Regions from separate parts of the Actinoplanes sp. NPDC023714 genome, predicted to be linked through region 2. Evidence: riboswitches for the same ligand, from Rfam matches in the RefSeq annotation. Region 2 holds a riboswitch; each other region holds the start of a gene.
What was found. A riboswitch is a leader RNA that binds a small molecule or an ion and turns the genes downstream of it on or off. The one in region 2 is predicted to bind cyclic di-AMP.
Positions count from the first base shown of each region.

Region 1: linked by a shared signal. The riboswitch ahead of AB0G10_RS20445 (NlpC/P60 family protein) and the one ahead of AB0G10_RS34895 (transglycosylase family protein) in region 2 are both predicted to bind cyclic di-AMP.
Region 3: linked by a shared signal. The riboswitch ahead of AB0G10_RS38845 (NlpC/P60 family protein) and the one ahead of AB0G10_RS34895 (transglycosylase family protein) in region 2 are both predicted to bind cyclic di-AMP.

Region 1 covers NZ_JBFAAR010000004.1:238,623-243,757, reverse strand. The annotation lists gene AB0G10_RS20445 (NlpC/P60 family protein) at 516-1,310, opposite strand; cyclic di-AMP (ydaO/yuaA leader) riboswitch at 1,350-1,517, opposite strand; gene AB0G10_RS20440 (MurT ligase domain-containing protein) at 1,897-3,117, shown strand; gene AB0G10_RS20435 (glutamine amidotransferase) at 3,107-3,820, shown strand; gene AB0G10_RS20430 (VTT domain-containing protein) at 3,861-4,544, shown strand.
Region 2 covers NZ_JBFAAR010000010.1:259,806-264,940, reverse strand. The annotation lists gene AB0G10_RS34905 (hypothetical protein) at 1-765, opposite strand, end outside; gene AB0G10_RS34900 (MFS transporter) at 765-1,973, opposite strand; cyclic di-AMP (ydaO/yuaA leader) riboswitch at 2,186-2,365, shown strand; gene AB0G10_RS34895 (transglycosylase family protein) at 2,364-2,906, shown strand; gene AB0G10_RS34890 (sulfite exporter TauE/SafE family protein) at 2,974-3,735, shown strand; gene AB0G10_RS34885 (nitronate monooxygenase) at 3,815-4,804, shown strand; gene AB0G10_RS34880 (alpha/beta hydrolase fold domain-containing protein) at 4,905-5,135, shown strand, end outside.
Region 3 covers NZ_JBFAAR010000013.1:203,440-208,574, forward strand. The annotation lists gene AB0G10_RS38830 (phosphatase PAP2 family protein) at 1-256, opposite strand, end outside; gene AB0G10_RS38835 (tetratricopeptide repeat protein) at 365-1,390, opposite strand; gene AB0G10_RS38840 (AAA family ATPase) at 1,387-2,628, opposite strand; gene AB0G10_RS38845 (NlpC/P60 family protein) at 2,768-3,724, opposite strand; cyclic di-AMP (ydaO/yuaA leader) riboswitch at 3,759-3,895, opposite strand; gene AB0G10_RS38850 (M56 family metallopeptidase) at 4,020-4,910, opposite strand; gene AB0G10_RS38855 (BlaI/MecI/CopY family transcriptional regulator) at 4,907-5,135, opposite strand, start outside.

The sequences.
Region 1 (5,135 bases), on a different contig from region 2:
CGTCTGGTTTCCGACATCGACCCCAGCGAGTCCGATAACTCCGCGTTCACACTGTGGGAGCCCTCCCGTTTCGCTCCCCGTGGAGGGAAGTGGAGGCGCCCGGTGGAGCGAAGTGGAGCCCTCCGGTGGGGTGAAGCGGGCCGCCGGGCCGGAAGGTGGGGCCCGCCGCGGGCGGGCGGCCGGGAGGGCGGGCACGCCGCGGGCGGGCAGCCGGGAGGTCGGGCACGCCGCGGGCGGGCAGCCGGGAGGGCGCGGGCCCGCCGGGGGCGGGAGGCTGGGAGGGTGAGGGCACGCCGGGGCCGGCGGCGGGTCGCGCCGGGGGAACGTGGCCGCAGGTGTGGTGCGCCACGGGACGGGCGCTGATGCGGTCGGGGACGCGGTAGGTCGTACAGAAGAAGGTCCTGAAGAAACGCCTGTGGGGCGTGACCCAGGCGATCGGGTCACACCCCACAAGGCGTTCGAACTCCAGCCGGCGCCACCACGCCGCCCGGCTCTTCCTTACTTACTACCTACTACTAGGCGACGAGACGCCGCACGACGTAGTTCTTGCTCCAGATCTTGTGCTTGCCGACGCGGGCGCCGGTGTGCGGCGAGTCGTAGATGTAGCCGTTGCCGGCGTAGATCCCGGCGTGGTAGCCGTACGACCCGTTGCGGAACACGATCAGGTCGCCGACCTTCTTCTTGCTCTTGGCGACCTTGGTGCCGTACTTCTGCTGCGAGTTCGCCTTGTGCGGCAGCTTCTTGCCCGCCGCCTTCTTGTAGACGTACTTGGTGAAGCCCGAGCAGTCGAAGCGCTTGGGGCCGGCCGCGCCGTACTTGTAGAGCGAGCCCTTGTGCTTCTTGGCCTCGGCGAGGATCTTGGCACCGCTGGCCTTGACCGTGATCTTCACCTTGCCGGTGGAGGCGCTGCTGTAGCCGGAGCCGGTGAAGAGCGTGCGGACGTAGTACGTGTTCTTCGGCTTGTACGTGAGCGACACGGCACCGCTCTTGGAGGTCGCCGTGTCCCACGTCCGCCACTTGCCGCCGACCAGGCCCTGGAGCCGGACCGTGCCCTTGGCGACCTTGCCGGTGCGCGGGTCGATGACCTTGGCGGTCACCTTGAGGGTGGAGCCCCAGGGGAGCTTCCGGGTGCTGGCCTTGGCGGTCAGCTTGGGCTTCACCGTGGCGGCCGCCTGAGTGGCGGCGACCGTCTTCACGACCGGCGCGGTGCTGGCAGCCGCGGCCGCGGGGGACGCGGTGGCGACCAGCTGGCCGGCGCAGAGGCAGAGACCCAGAGACAGTGCGACAGTGCCGGCGCCGCGAGAAGACATGCGGCGGCCACGGCGCGAACTGTGTTCGTGCACGGTAGAGAATTCCCTCCGGCACGCCTGCGAGGTTAGCTGTCGGGTTCGGGCGGGAAGGTGTGCCCGGTCGCGGGAGGCGACTTCACCCCGAGGCCGATGTTGAGCGGTACCGGCCGGAAATGGTTCCCCCGTCCCTGCCCCCGAATGCCTTTGTGGTTGAACCGATGGAGCAGTGGTCGCACCGTCCAACCCGGGGCAGGGCTCGGCGTGAGCCGTCCGGTGCGAGCCGGGCGGTTGTGCCCGGCCCAACCTTGGTACCTGACGTTCCGCATGATCGTTAGCGCCGAAAAAGTCACGCAGAGTGATTGGCACAAATGTAGGTGTCCGGTTTGTTACCGGCCGGAGACATTTGCCACCACGGAGGGGAACCGGGTGCTCACTCATGGTCGAAAGTTACGGGTGAAACAGAACACACAATTGCCGGAGGATCAACCTCACACCTAGGTCAAAACGTCGGGAGCACCACAAACTCCGAGCGCACGTGATCTTGACCGGTCGGCAACTCGACGTAACCTTCCGGTCCGGTACCCTCGCTGGCGTGACGGACGGGAAGATGCCTCTCATCGCCAAGGTCGCGACCACTGCGTCGAAGACCGCGGCGGCGCTCTCCAGGGCCGCGGGACGCGGCGACGGTTCAGTGATCGGCGGCTGGATCGGCCTCAAGATCGACCCTGACCTTCTGGCCCACCTCTCGTCCGGGCGCGCTGTCGCGCTCGTCTCCGGGACCAACGGCAAGACCACCACGACCCGTCTCACCGCGGCCGCCGTCGGCGTCCTCGGCCGGGTCGCCACCAACTCGTTCGGCGCCAACATGCCGACCGGCCACACCTCGGCGCTGGCGAAGGAGGGACACACCCCGTTCGCCGTGCTGGAGGTGGACGAGCACTACCTCCCCCAGGTCATCGAGGCCACCAGGCCCAAGGTGGTGGCGCTGCTCAACCTCTCCCGGGACCAGCTGGACCGGGCCAAGGAGGTGGCGATGATGGCGCAGCTGTGGAAGGTGGCGCTCGCCAACCACCCGAGCATCAAAGTCGTGGCGAACGCGGACGACCCGATGGTCGTCTGGGCCGCGAGCAGCAGCCCGCAGACCACCTGGTTCAGCGCCGGCCAGCGCTGGCTGGACGACTCGTTCGTCTGCCCGGAGAGCGGCCACCCGATCGAGCGGCAGAACGGCGACTGGTGGTGCACCGGCTGCCCGCTGCGCCGCCCGCGGCCCGGCTGGCAGGTCGAGGACGAGGGCGTCATCGACCCGCGCGGCGACTGGCACCTCGTGAAGCTCCAGCTGCCCGGCAAGGTCAACATCGGGAACGCGGCGACCGCGCTCGCCGTCGCGGCCGAGTTCGGCGTCCGCCCGATCGAGGCACTCCCCCGGCTCGCCCGGGTCACCTCGATCGCCGGCCGCTACGCGCAGGTCGACCGGGACGGCCGCAACATCCGGCTGCTGCTCGCCAAGAACCCGGCCAGCTGGCTGGAGGCGTTCGACATGGCCGAGCAGGCGCCGACACTGCTCTCCATCAACGCGCGGGACCCCGACGGCTTCGACACGTCGTGGCTCTACGACGTCGACTTCTCCCCGCTGCGCAACCGCCCGGTGCTGATCACCGGCGACCGCGCCTACGACCTGGCCGTCCGGCTCCAGGTGAACCAGGTGCCGTTCCGGCACGTACAGAGATTCGACGAGGCGCTCGCGGCGGTGCCGCCGGGCCGTCTCGAAGTGATCGCCAACTACACGGCGTTCCAGGACATCCGAGCGGAGTTGGACCGTGTCAACTGAGAGCCTCCGGATCGTGTGGATCTACCCCGATCTGCTGTCGACCTACGGCGACCGGGGCAACCTGCTGATCCTGGCCCACCGGGCGGCCGCGCGCGGCATCCCGGTGGAGACCTACGAGGTCCGCTCCGACCAGCAGATGCCGACCACTGCCGACATCTACCTGATCGGCGGCGGCGAGGACGGCCCGCAGGCCCTCGCCGCGCAGCGCCTGATCACCGACGGCGGTCTGCACCGCGCGGTCAATCAGGGTGCGGCCGTCCTCGCGATCTGCGCCGGATATCAGCTCTTCGGGCACTCATTCTTCGCAAAAGGGGCGAAGTGTCAGGGTCTCGGTTTGCTCGACATAACCTCGGACCGGGGCGTCACCCGGGCGGTCGGAGAGATCCGCGGTGACATCGACCCGCGGCTCGGGCTGCCGCCCCTGACCGGGTTCGAGAACCACGGTGGGCGCACCCATCTCGGCGCGCACGCCGCGCCGCTGGCCCGGGTCACCGCCGGGATCGGCAACGACGGCCAGACCGAGGGAGCGTGGGCGGGGAAGATCCTCGGAACGTACTCCCACGGCCCGGCGCTCGCTCGCAACCCAGCGATAGCCGATCTGCTACTGCGCTGGTCAACGGGCGCGGATAGGCTTGCGCCCCTGGATGACACCTGGGCCGACCGGCTCCGGCAGGAACGGCTCGAGGCCGCGAGCGCAGTTTGACTTTGTTCTGAACCGACGACAGTTGGGGCGGTACGCCTGCATGACCGACATCCTGATCGCTGCACGCCCTCAGGACGCCGTTCCTTTCTCATGGAAGCGCCGTCTCATCCGCTTCGGCTCCCTCGGCGCCGTGGTGGGCGCTCTCGCGATCGCCGCCGCCACGCTCCCGCTGCGGGAGATCGGCGCGAGCGTCGAGACCCTGGGTGCGGTCGCCCCCGCCGCCGTCGCGGTGGTGGGCGGCCTGCTCCTCTCGGTGCTGGTCCCCCGTACCGCGATCACCCTCCTCTGCGGCCTCCTGCTGGGCGCCGCGACGGGCGCGATCGCCGCCCTGGCCGCCGCCATCATCGCGGCGACGGCCACCTACTACGCGGGCCGCTGGGCCGGCCGCGGCGCCCTGAAGGCCCGCGCCGGCAGCAAGCTCGACCGCCTCGACGGCTGGCTCAACCGCCGCGGCCTGGCCGCCGTCCTCCTGGTCCGCTTCCTCCCGCTGGCCCCCTTCGGCCTGGTCGGCTACGCCTACGGCACCACCTCGGTCTGCCGCAAGCGCTACCTCCTCGGCACCACGATCGCCGCCATCCCCTCCACGGTCACCTACGCCGTCATCGGCGCCGCCGTGGCCTCCCCGGGCTCGATGAACGCCGCCACCCTGGCCCCCGCCGCCATCGGCTTCGCCATCTCGACCGCGATCGTGCTGCGCTGGCGATACACCGCGCGCCGGGCCTGACCCCTCCTTTTCCGTACGACCTACCGCGTCCCCGACCGCATCAGCGCCCGTCCCGTGGCGCACCACACCTGCGGCCACCTTCCGCCGGCGCCCGTAGCCGCCGGCCCCGGCGGTTCGTGGCGCTCCAAGCACCGTCACCCATCCATTTCGCCGAGCGGCCCCTTCACCGGCTGCACACCATGGCTGTCCAGCGCCCGTTTTGTGAACCACACGCCGCAGCCGGACTCGTCCATTCGCTTCGGCTGCACCACAGAGCGACAAAACGGGCGGCGACCCGACACTGGCGTACAGCCAGCCCCGACTGGCTGCACATAAGCGTGACAAAACGGGCACCGAGACAGCCGTGAAGCGCAGCCGGCGGGGACGACATCTGCCGGCTTCTCGCGTATGCGAGGCGAGCTGTATCCCATTGCTGTCCGGCGCCCGATTTGTGAACCACGCGCTGCAGCCGGCTCACGCTCCTGCGGCTTGGATCGGCCGGGGATCGCTCCCCGATCGGCCGCGAAATCACCGCAATCGCACCGGCCGGCATGGTCGATCTCAGTCGGCGCACCGTTGTGGCTCGCTGACCGGGCGCGGATCGGCGCTGCG
Region 2 (5,135 bases):
CTCGAACGGCTTCTTCACCTCGGCGAACGCGTGCAGGTCGCAGCGCAGCGGCGTCACGACGATCGGGATGCTCGCCCGGGGCCGGGCGGCGGTGACCGCGGCCTCCCGCCGGCCGGGGAAGGCGAGCCGGTAGAGGACGTTGCCGTCGAGCTCGGTGACCCGCACGGCCCCGGTCGCGGCGGCGGTGCGGGTGATCTCGAGGCTGCCGCGGACGCCGTCCGGGCCGAGGTCCTGCCACGGGCCGAAGGCGAGGGTGACGCTCTGCTCGACCCGGTCGGCGGCGCAGTCGATGGCGAGGAGCTGGTCGAGCAGCGGGTTCGGGTCGGGCAGGTCGACGGTGACCTTCTGCCAGGATGTCGCGTTCTCCGGCCGGGCCGTGACGATCACCCGGGACGGCGCGGAGCGGGCCGGCGTGCAGCCGCCGGTGCCGAACGTGACCGGCACGTCGACGCGCAGGCCGCCGACCGGGAGCAGCGCGTCGGTGTCGGCCGCGGTCTCGCCCTCGAAGGACGGCAGGACCGGCTCGACCCGGGCCACCCGGATCGGCGTGGGCCCCTCGTTGTGCAGGGCGATCGCGAGCTGGCGGTTCACCTCGTGGACGCGCCACTGCTCGGCCGTGGCGCTGATCGCGAGCGGCGGATCCGGACTCTCCGGGGCTGCATCGCAAGCGGCGAGAAGAGCGGCGAGAAGAGCGGCGGGAAGAGCGGCGAGCAGCGCGGCGGGCAGCAGATCGACGACGGCCACCGCCCGAGACAAGACCCGCATCATCGGGACTGTAGCCGGGTTCCGTCCTCGGCGGGGACTGCCCGTCCCAGGCGGCGGACCGCCGGGATGAGCAGCAGGGTCGCGCTGCCCAGCACGCCGACCACGACCGAGACGCCGAGGACGCGTTCGGCGCCGACCGCGCCCGCCACCGGGCCGGCCAGGGCCTGGCCGATCGGGAGGCTGCCGGTGGAGCCGAGCACCTCGTAGGAGGTCATCCGGTTGAGCAGCTCGGGCGGGGTCTGGGTCTGCACGCTGGTCTGCCACTGGATCGACCAGAACGCCCAGACCAGGCCGTTCGCCCCGGCCGCGGCCAGCAGGAGCGGCAGCTCGGCGTGCAGGGCGATGGCCAGCGGCAGCAGCACGAAGGCGAACATCGCCACGGCGCCGGTCGCGAGCGGGCGACGGGGTGGGAACCGTAGCGCGAGCAGGCCACCCACGATCGTGCCCGCTCCGATCGCCGACTGCATCCACCCGTACGATGAAGGCCCTTGATTTTGACTCACCAGCACCGCACCGAGCGGGATCAGTGGTCCGAAGAGGAAGATCCCGTAGGCGATCCAGACCAGGATCACGCTCCAGATCCAGGTGCGGGCCCGGAACTCGCGCCAGCCCTCGGTGAGGTCCTTGATCGTCGAGCTCGCGGGGCGGCTGACCCTGCCGACGCGCAGGCCGGCCAGGCAGAGCGCGCTGATCGCGAACGTGGCGGCGTCGACCGCGTAGACGAGCCCGGCGCCGAAGAAGCCGAACAGGATGCCGGCCGCGGCGGGACCGAGCAGCTCGGCGACGGCGTTCGCCATCCGGATCGTGGCGTTGGCGCGGTTGGGATCGTCGGTGACCTGCGGGACGATGCCGTTGACGCCGGGCTGGAACATCGCGGCGGCCGTGCCGCTCACCGCCGAGCAGGTGATCAGCAGCCAGAGCGGCGGGGTGCCGGTGAAGAACGCGACGGCCGTGACCGCCTGGGCGACCAGCCTGATCAGGTCGGCCGCGAGCATGAGCGGGCGGGCGCCGATCCGGTCCGCGAACACGCCGCCGAAGAGGATGAACCCGAGGAACGGCACCATCCACGCCGCCAGGACCACGCCGACGCCGGTCGCGCCGTAGATCCCGCCGACCGCGAGTGCGGCGGCCACGGTCAGCATCGCGTCGCCGAAGGCCGAGACCGAGCGGGCGATGAAGTACCGGGTGAAGGTGGCGGTCCAGAGCATGAGCCCACTCTATTAAAAAGACAATTAACTGTACGGGGTGGCAGCCGCGCAAAGCGACGGACCTCCTCATTCGGAAATGCCTGCCATTCCAGGTCACAAACAAGATCAAATAGGGCGAATACTGAGAAGAACGTCACTATCCCGGCCCTCAGGCTTGGAATTCCGTCGATGGGCGTGGTTACCGTCGTGGCCGTCCCGCGATGGCGGGCACCGCGGGCGGTCCGCCGAATCCTGCCGCCGCCCGGGGAATCTATTCGCAGGGCAGGAGCGGGGGACCCAATCAGTACGGCGCCGGAAAGTGACGGCGCCTCGGGGTGAAGCCGCGAAGACGACGGCCGGGCGCCTCTGTCCGAACCCGACAGCTCACCTCGCAGGCGTGGAGGATCATCCATGTCTCGGATCGGTAGACGAACGCGCCTCGCCCTCGGTCTGGTGACCGCGGGCATCACCGGAGCCGGTGTGCTTCTCGCGCCGGCGAGCCCGGCCCAGGCGGCCCGGCAGGTGAACTGGGACGTCCTGGCGAAATGCGAGTCGGGCGGCCGGTGGCACATCAACACCGGGAACGGGTACTACGGTGGCTTGCAGTTCAGCCGCAGCACGTGGAAGGCGAACGGGGGCGGCAAGTACGCCCCGACCGCCGACCGGGCCACGAAGGCCGAGCAGATCAAGGTCGCGACGAAGCTCTACAAGAAACGCGGGCTCAAGCCGTGGCCGGTCTGCGGCAAGAAGCCGGGCGTCTACAAGAAGGCCGGCACCGGCAAGAAGGTCAAGGCCGTCAAGGGTACGTATGTCGTGAAGTCCGGCGACACCCTCGCGAAGATCGCCAAGAAGTACAAGATCAAGGGTGGCTGGAAGACGCTGTACCGGTTGAACAAGGATCGGCTCGACAGCCCGAGCGTGATCTACGTGGGTCAGCGCCTGCGCCTGAAGTGACCGCCCGGACCTGCGCCGGCATCGGGTGCGGGCGCAGGTCCAGCGCGGCTGGGTACCCTGACGGATCATGACCCTCGCCCACGCCGTCCTGCTGTTCCTGGGCGGGGTCGGCGGGGGTCTCGCCGGGTCGATGGGCGGGCTCGCGTCGGTCGTCAGCTATCCGGCCCTGCTGGCCGTCGGCATCCCGCCGGTGGCCGCGAACGTCACCAACACGGTCGCGCTGCTCTCCACGGCGTTCGGCGCCGCCGCCGGTTCCCGCCCGGAACTGCGCGGCCAGGCCCGCCGGATCGCCCGGCACGGCGTCACCGGCGTGGCCGGCGGCACGGCCGGGGCGGTGCTGCTGATGAGCACCCCGTCGTCGGCGTTCGAGCGGGTCGTACCCGGGCTGATCGCGCTCGGCGGGCTCATGCTGCTGTTCCGCGAGCCGCTGCGGGCCTGGTACGTGCGTCCCGGCCGGCGCCCGCCCCTCGCCGTCGCGGTGCTGCTGATCGCGGTCTACGGCGGCTACTTCGGCGCGGGCGCCGGCGTCATGATGCTGGCCGCGCTGTCGGTGGCGGCCGCCGAGCCGCTCGCCGTCACGAACGCGGTCAAGACCGTCGTCCTCGGCTTCTCCAACGTGGCGGCCGCGCTGCTCTACGCCCTCATCGCGCCGGTGCACTGGACGGCCGCCGCGCTGCTCGCGGCCGGATGCCTGCTCGGCAGCTGGATCGGGCCCGCCCTGGTGCGGCGCACGCCGGAGCGGCCGCTGCGGGTGGCGATCGGGCTGGCGGCGCTGGCGCTCGCCACGTTCCTCTGGCACGAGGCGGGGGCGTCGCCCGCGTCGTCGTGAAAGCTAGGATCCTAGGACGCCGCATCCTAGATTCCTAGGATGCTCTAGAGGCGGTGCGCGGGCATCGTAGGGTCGCGGCATGCGTGAAGTGATCGTCGCCCCGATGGCCGGCGGGCCGTCCACCGTCGCGCTGGTCGCCGGCGCCGCCCGGGCCGGGGCGCTGGGGTTCCTGGCGGCCGGCTACAAGACGCCCGACGCCGTCGCGGCGGAGCTCCGGCAGGTCGACGCGATCCCGCACGGGCTCAACATCTTCGTGCCGATGCCGGCGCCCGCGGATCCGGCGCCGCTGGCGGCATACCGGCTTTCACTGCGGGGAGAAGCCGATCGGTACGGGGTGGACCTGCCCCCGCTGCGGACGGAGGACGACGACCACTTCGCGGCCAAGGTGGAGCTCGCCGCCCGATTCCGGGTTCCGGTCGTGAGCTTCACGTTCGGCGTACCCGATCCGGGGATTGTGGAGAGGCTGCACGACGCCGGCTCGACCGTGCTGATCACGGTGACCAGCGCGGCCGAGGCGCGGGCGGCCCTCGCCGTCGAGCCGGACGGGCTGATCGCGCAGGCCGGTGCGGCGGGCGGGCACGCGTCCACGACCGACCCCGCCGGATATGCCGGGACGAGCACCGCCCTGGAGGCCCTCGCCGCGGTCCGGGCGGTGACCGAGGGGCTCCCGGTGATCGCGGCGGGCGGGGTCGGCACCGCCGGCGACGTGCACGGGCTGCTCGAGGCGGGCGCCGCGGCGGTGCAGTGCGGGACCGCGTTCCTGCTCGCCGACGAGGCCGGGACCCGGCCGGCGCAGCGGGCCGCGATGCTCTCCGGCGAGTTCACCGAGACCGTGGTGACCAGGGCGTTCACCGGGCAGCCGGCGCGCGGGCTGCGCAACCGGTTCATCGACGAGCACGACGCGGCGGCGCCGATCGGCTATCCGGCCGTGCATCACCTGACCGCGCCGATCCGGGCCGCGGCCGCCGCGAAGGGCGATCCGGGCGCGCTGAACCTGTGGGCCGGCACCGGGTTCCGGCACGCGAGGCCCGGGCCGGTGGCCGACCTGATCGCACGCCTGAGCGCGTGAAGCCCCGGGCCGGCGGCCGAGGTGATCGCACGCCTGAGCGGGTGAAGCCCGGGCCTGTCGGCTCGGCGGGACCGCCGGGACGGGTCTACTTTCGGTAGCCATGACGGCTACCGGGACGGTTCTTGGCTACGCGATGAAGGGGCTGCACCGGCTGCCCCGCACCCTCCGCCGGGCGGTCCTGCTCCGGGCCGCCGGCGGCGACCTGCCGGCGGTGCCCGACTACGTGCGGATGCTGGAGATCGCCGGGGACCTGCCGGAGACCGGGCCGACCGACGCCGAGTTGTTCGACCGGTTCCCGCAGCTCGCCGCCGTGACGGTCACCGAGCAGCCG
Region 3 (5,135 bases), on a different contig from region 2:
AGTAGGTGTTCGCCACCTCGATGAGCGTCCGCCAGCCGAGCAGCGAGTGCTGGATCGTCAGCTCGCTCGGCAGCCGGAGCAGGCGCTCGACGTCCCAGACCGTCCGGGCGTTCCGGAACGCCTCGTCGACGTGACCGTCGGCGGCGACCCGGCCCACCTTGTAGACCAGGAACAGCGCCGCCACCAGGGCGAGTTCGCGGAGTGCCGACAACAGTCCCGGCCTGGCCGCCTCCGGGGATCGCTCAGCAACCGTCACAGCAACTCCCCCGTCGATCAACGCAGGGGGAAAGCATCCGGCGAACTTGCGTGTTGTGCAAGATTTAACCGGCCTTTAGTGATGTAACGCGCATCGGTAACATTCCCGTTACCTGTGTTCGGCACGGCCCGCCATGAGCAGTGCGCCGAGACCGGCGAAGCCGGTGGTGAGGGCCAGCCAGTGGCCTGTCCCGGCGTACCCGAGAAGAAGCGCGACCGTCGCGACCGCCGCAACCCACCCGGCGCGGACGGCGCGACGCTGTCGCGACGGCAGCAGGGTGAGGCAGCGCCACGGCAGCAGGCCCGCCGGGATGAGGACGCGGAGACCGAAACCGATCATCACGATGACCACCGTGAGGGCGGCCGCGCGGGCGGCGACCTGCCAGGACGGCCAGAGCAGGGCGGCGGCGGCGAGGACGGCGGTCAGGGGTACGCCGGCCGCGAGACCGCGCCGGAGACCGCCCAGCAGGCCCCGGACCGGCCAGGCCAGGGCGGCGCTGTTGAGCTTGGCCGGATGGTCGGCGGCCAGGTCACGCAGGCCGCGCAGGGAGGAGCGGACGCGCAGCCGCTCGGCATCCAGCAGGGCGATCAGCCAGCGGCCGTCCGGATGTCCGGGATCCTGGGCGAGCGCGGCGGTGACGGCTTTCCGGGCGGCCCCGCGGTTGCCGGCGTGACGTTCGATCTCGCCGAGCGTCAGCAGGTCGGTGACCGAATGTGGATGCAGTTCCAGGGCCCGCTCGACAGCGGCGCGCGCCCCGCCGAAATCCTTGCGCAGCGCCAGCACCCGGGCGAGAACCCGATGGGCCGGCGCATGCGCCGGATCGAGTCGCACCGCTTCCTCGGCTTCGCGGAGAGCTTCCGCCGTCCGCGGGTCGTCCGCCGCCCCGTCGTCGAGCATGAGGCATTCGGCACGCTCGATATGAACGCCGGGGAGGTGCGGGTCCGCGGCCACCGCCGCCGACGCCGCGTCCAGGGCGTCGGCGCGCCTCCCCTGCAGGCGCAGCAGGCCGGCGAGCAGGGAGAGCAGCTCCGGGTCGGCGGGAGACTCGATCAGGCCGGCCCGGACCTCCTTCTCCGCCTCGGCGAGCCGGCCCACGTCGGCGAGGGCGCGCGCCCGGTACGCCGGGGCGGTCACCGAACCTTGCGCTTCTTCAGGTAGGCGGCCAGGTCGTCGTATTCGCCGCTCTCGTTCGCGAACATCGCGACGTTGCGGGCCGTGCCGAACCAGGCGTCGGTGGACGGGCGCACCTCGCGGGCCGCGGCCAGCATGTCGGCCTGCCCGATCATGCGGATCTCGCCGGACGCGATCGAGTCGCGCATCGCGTACTCCGCGGCGGTCTCGCAGAGGTGGGCCAGGTCGGCGCCGGAATAGTGCTCGGTCGCGGCGGCCACGGCGTCCAGGTCGATGCCCGCGACCGGGCGGTCCCGCAGGTGATATTCCAGAATCGCGGCGCGGGCCGGGCGGTCCGGTGGCAGCACCAGCACGGTACGGTCCAGCCGGCCCGGACGCCGGAGCGCCGCGTCGACATCCCACGGCGCGTTCGTGGCCGCCAGCACGAAGACGCCGTCGTTGCCGCCCTCGACACCGTCCAGTTCGGTCAGCAGCTGGTTCACCACGGTACGCATGGACGACTGCAACTGGCTGCGCTTGTGGCCGAGCGCGTCGATCTCGTCGAGGAACAGCACGCACGGCGCGTGGCCGCGGGCCGACTCGAACAGGTCGTGCAGGTTGCGCTCGGAGCTGCCGATCCACATGTTCAGCACGTCGGTGATGCTCAGCGAGATGAACGCGGCGCCCATCTCCCCCGCGACGGCGCGGGCCAGGAACGTCTTGCCGCAGCCGGGCGGGCCGTAGAGCAGCAGGCCACCGCGCAGGCTTTTGCCGAACAGCGAGCGCAGCTTCGGGTTGCGCAGCGGGCCGAGGAAGCTGACCTCGAGGCGCTTCTTCACGTCGGCCATGCCACCGACGTCGGCCAGGGTGACGGTGGAGCGCTCGACGTCGAAGACCCGGTCCTGGTGGCCGCGCACCGGGTCGGGCTCGCCGTCGCTGGTGAACCGCGGCGGGACGACGTCGCCGAACTGCTGCTCCATGGCCGCCCAGTCGAACCCGGCAGGAGCGGGCGCGGGCGGGGCGGCTGGAGGCGAGGCGGGCGCGGGCGAGGCGGGCTCGGGCGGGTTTCCGAGAGCTCGTGCCATCAACTGCTGCGCGGCCTGGTTGGCGGGCTCCCGGGTGAGGACCTGAGCGGCGTGTGCGATCGCCTCGGCGCCGCGGCCCGCGGCGACCAGCAGCTCGGCCAGGTGCAGGCGCAGCGGGAGGTCGTCGGGGCGGGCCTCCACCGCGGCGGAGAGGCTCTCGATCAAGGCGTCGCTCATGACAGGCGATTATGCCCCTGCCGGTCACGAGCGAGTCGCCGGATGGGAACGGCCCTGTGGTCACCGTCACACACAGTGTTCCCCGTACAAAAGAAAAGGCCGCACCGCACGGAGCGGAGCGGCCTTTCCGGCGAATCGGCTACGCCGGCCGGCGATATCCCGCGATGGGACCGCGGTCGATCGTCGCCATCCGCACATGGTCGCCCGTATGCGGCGCGTGCACCACCATTCCGCCACCGATGTAGATGGCGACGTGGTGCACGTCGGAGTAGTAGAAGACGAGGTCACCCGGCTTCAATTCGCCCCGGCTGACCGACTTGGTCGAACCGTACTGGTCCTTCGTGTAATGCTCGAGAGAGACGCCGACCGACGCCCATGCCTTCTGCGTCAGACCCGAGCAGTCATAACTGTTCGGGCCGTTGGAGCCGAAGACATAGGGCTTGCCGATCAGATCGCACGCTTTCTGAGCCGCGCGACCGCCCTTGTCGTTGGTGTAGGTGACCGGGCAGGGGCCGGTGCGCAGCGGGCCGTCGTCGACGTCCGCCGTGCCGTAGGCCGCGATCCGCGCCTTCTGAAGCTTGTCGATCTCTTTCTCGATCGCCTTCTTCTTGCTGGCGAGATCCTTGTCCCGGGCCGCGATCTCGGTCGCGAGCTGGTCCACCGTCGCCTTGTCCCCGGCGTACTTGTCGCGGAGCTTGGCCACGTTCTCGATCGACGCCGTCTGGTTCTGAGCGAGCTGGTCGAGGAGCGAGAGCTTCTCGGTCAGCCCGGTCGGGGAACCGCTCATCAGCATCGCGTTGAACGCGTTCGGCGGGCCTTGCATGTACGCGTCGACGGCCAGGCCCCGGACCTGCGCCATCGCGACGTCCACCTTCACCTGCAGCGGCGTCAGCGTCTTCGCCAGCGAGGACTGCTGCTTGCGCAGCTTCTTCAGCTTGGTGTGCACCGAGTTGTATTCCTCGATGACGGGCTCGAGCTTGTTCCACTGTTCGTCGATCTGCTTCTCGACGCTTGCCGGCGTGGGCTCGGCGTGGGCGACAGCGGGACCGGTGAGAATGATTCCGGCTGCGGCCATCACGCAGATCAGACCGCGCAAGACGCCTTTCCGTTTCACCTCGGTGCGTTGTCCTTTCTTCCCATCCAACCGCCGACCGGGTTAGCTGACGGGTTCGGGCGGGAAGCTGCCCGGCCGCTCGGGGGGAGCGGCTTCACCCCGGACTACCTGGGTCCCCGGCTCGCTTTTTCAGCGATTAGGCGGCGGTTCGGCAGATCGGCCGGGTGGTCGAATGGGGGGCTGCCGGACCGGGCACCACCGTACCGGTCTCGGTTCGGTATACGAAAGGTCGCCCGCGTGGCGAAACCGTGCGCACCATTTCCATTACCCAGGGTGATCAGAATGGCCAGGCGTGCAGGGCGCGCGCGAGCCACGGCACCACCAGGATCACTGTCGGTAGCACCAGCAGGCCGAGCGCCGCGACGCCGGCGGCCACCGCGAAGGGCGTGCTGTCCGGGAGGTCCAGACGAGCCAGCCGCCGCCGTCGCGTCTCCCCCGTGGCCTCCTCGGCCAGCGGCATCGCATCGGCGAGCCGCTCCAGCGCGGCCCGCAGCGGCTCGGGCCCGGTGCGGCGCCTTGCGGCATCGTCCGCCACCATCTCCAACAGCAGATGTACGGCGTCCAGCGGCGCCCGGCTCCGCAGCGGCCCCGGGACGGCCTGGTAGAAGGCCGTGAACGACTCCATCACGAGTTCGTGCCGGTGCCGCAGGTGGGCCCGCTCGTGATCGAGGACGGCGTCGACCTGGTCCCGGTCGAGCACCTGGAGGACCGCGTCGCTGAGCACCACCCGCGGATCCCGGCCGGGCACGCAGTACGCCATCGGCAGCGCCCCGTCGAGGACCCGCACCTCGCCGCCGGGGATCTCCTCGCGGCGCTCCACCCGGTCCAGCAGGTCGACGAGCATCCGGTGCCGGTCGCGGCGGGCGCGGGCCCGGGACATCACCTTGGCCAGCGAGATCAGCAGCCGGATCACGATGGTGGCGGCCACCGCGAGCGAGAAGATCAGCGCGGCCGCGGTCTCCGGGTGCCGGGTGCCGGCGGCGCGGGTCAGCTCCTCGGGGGCGGCCAGCACCACGCCGAGGGCGCAGAGCACCGCGGTCAGGGTGAGGGCCTGCCAGAGCACGACGGCGGCGACCGGCGCGCGGTCGGGCCAGCGCGCCTTCGCCAGGATGCCGGGCGCGACCAGCGACAGCGTCAGTCCGAGAGCGCCCAGCAGGAGCGCGGTCACCGCTTGCGGGCTGCTTCGATCGCTGCCTGCAGGGCCTCGGGCGGCAGCTGCCCCATGAAGTAGGCGAGCGCCGCGTCCCGGTCGGGGGTGGCGCTGAGCGCGTCGAGCATCACGCCCGCGGTCATCTCCTCGCGGGTCTGCGCGGGCACGTAGCGGTAGGCGCGGTCGGCCTTCTGCTGGATGACCAGCTTCTTCTTCGCGAGGCGGTCGAGGACGGTCATGACC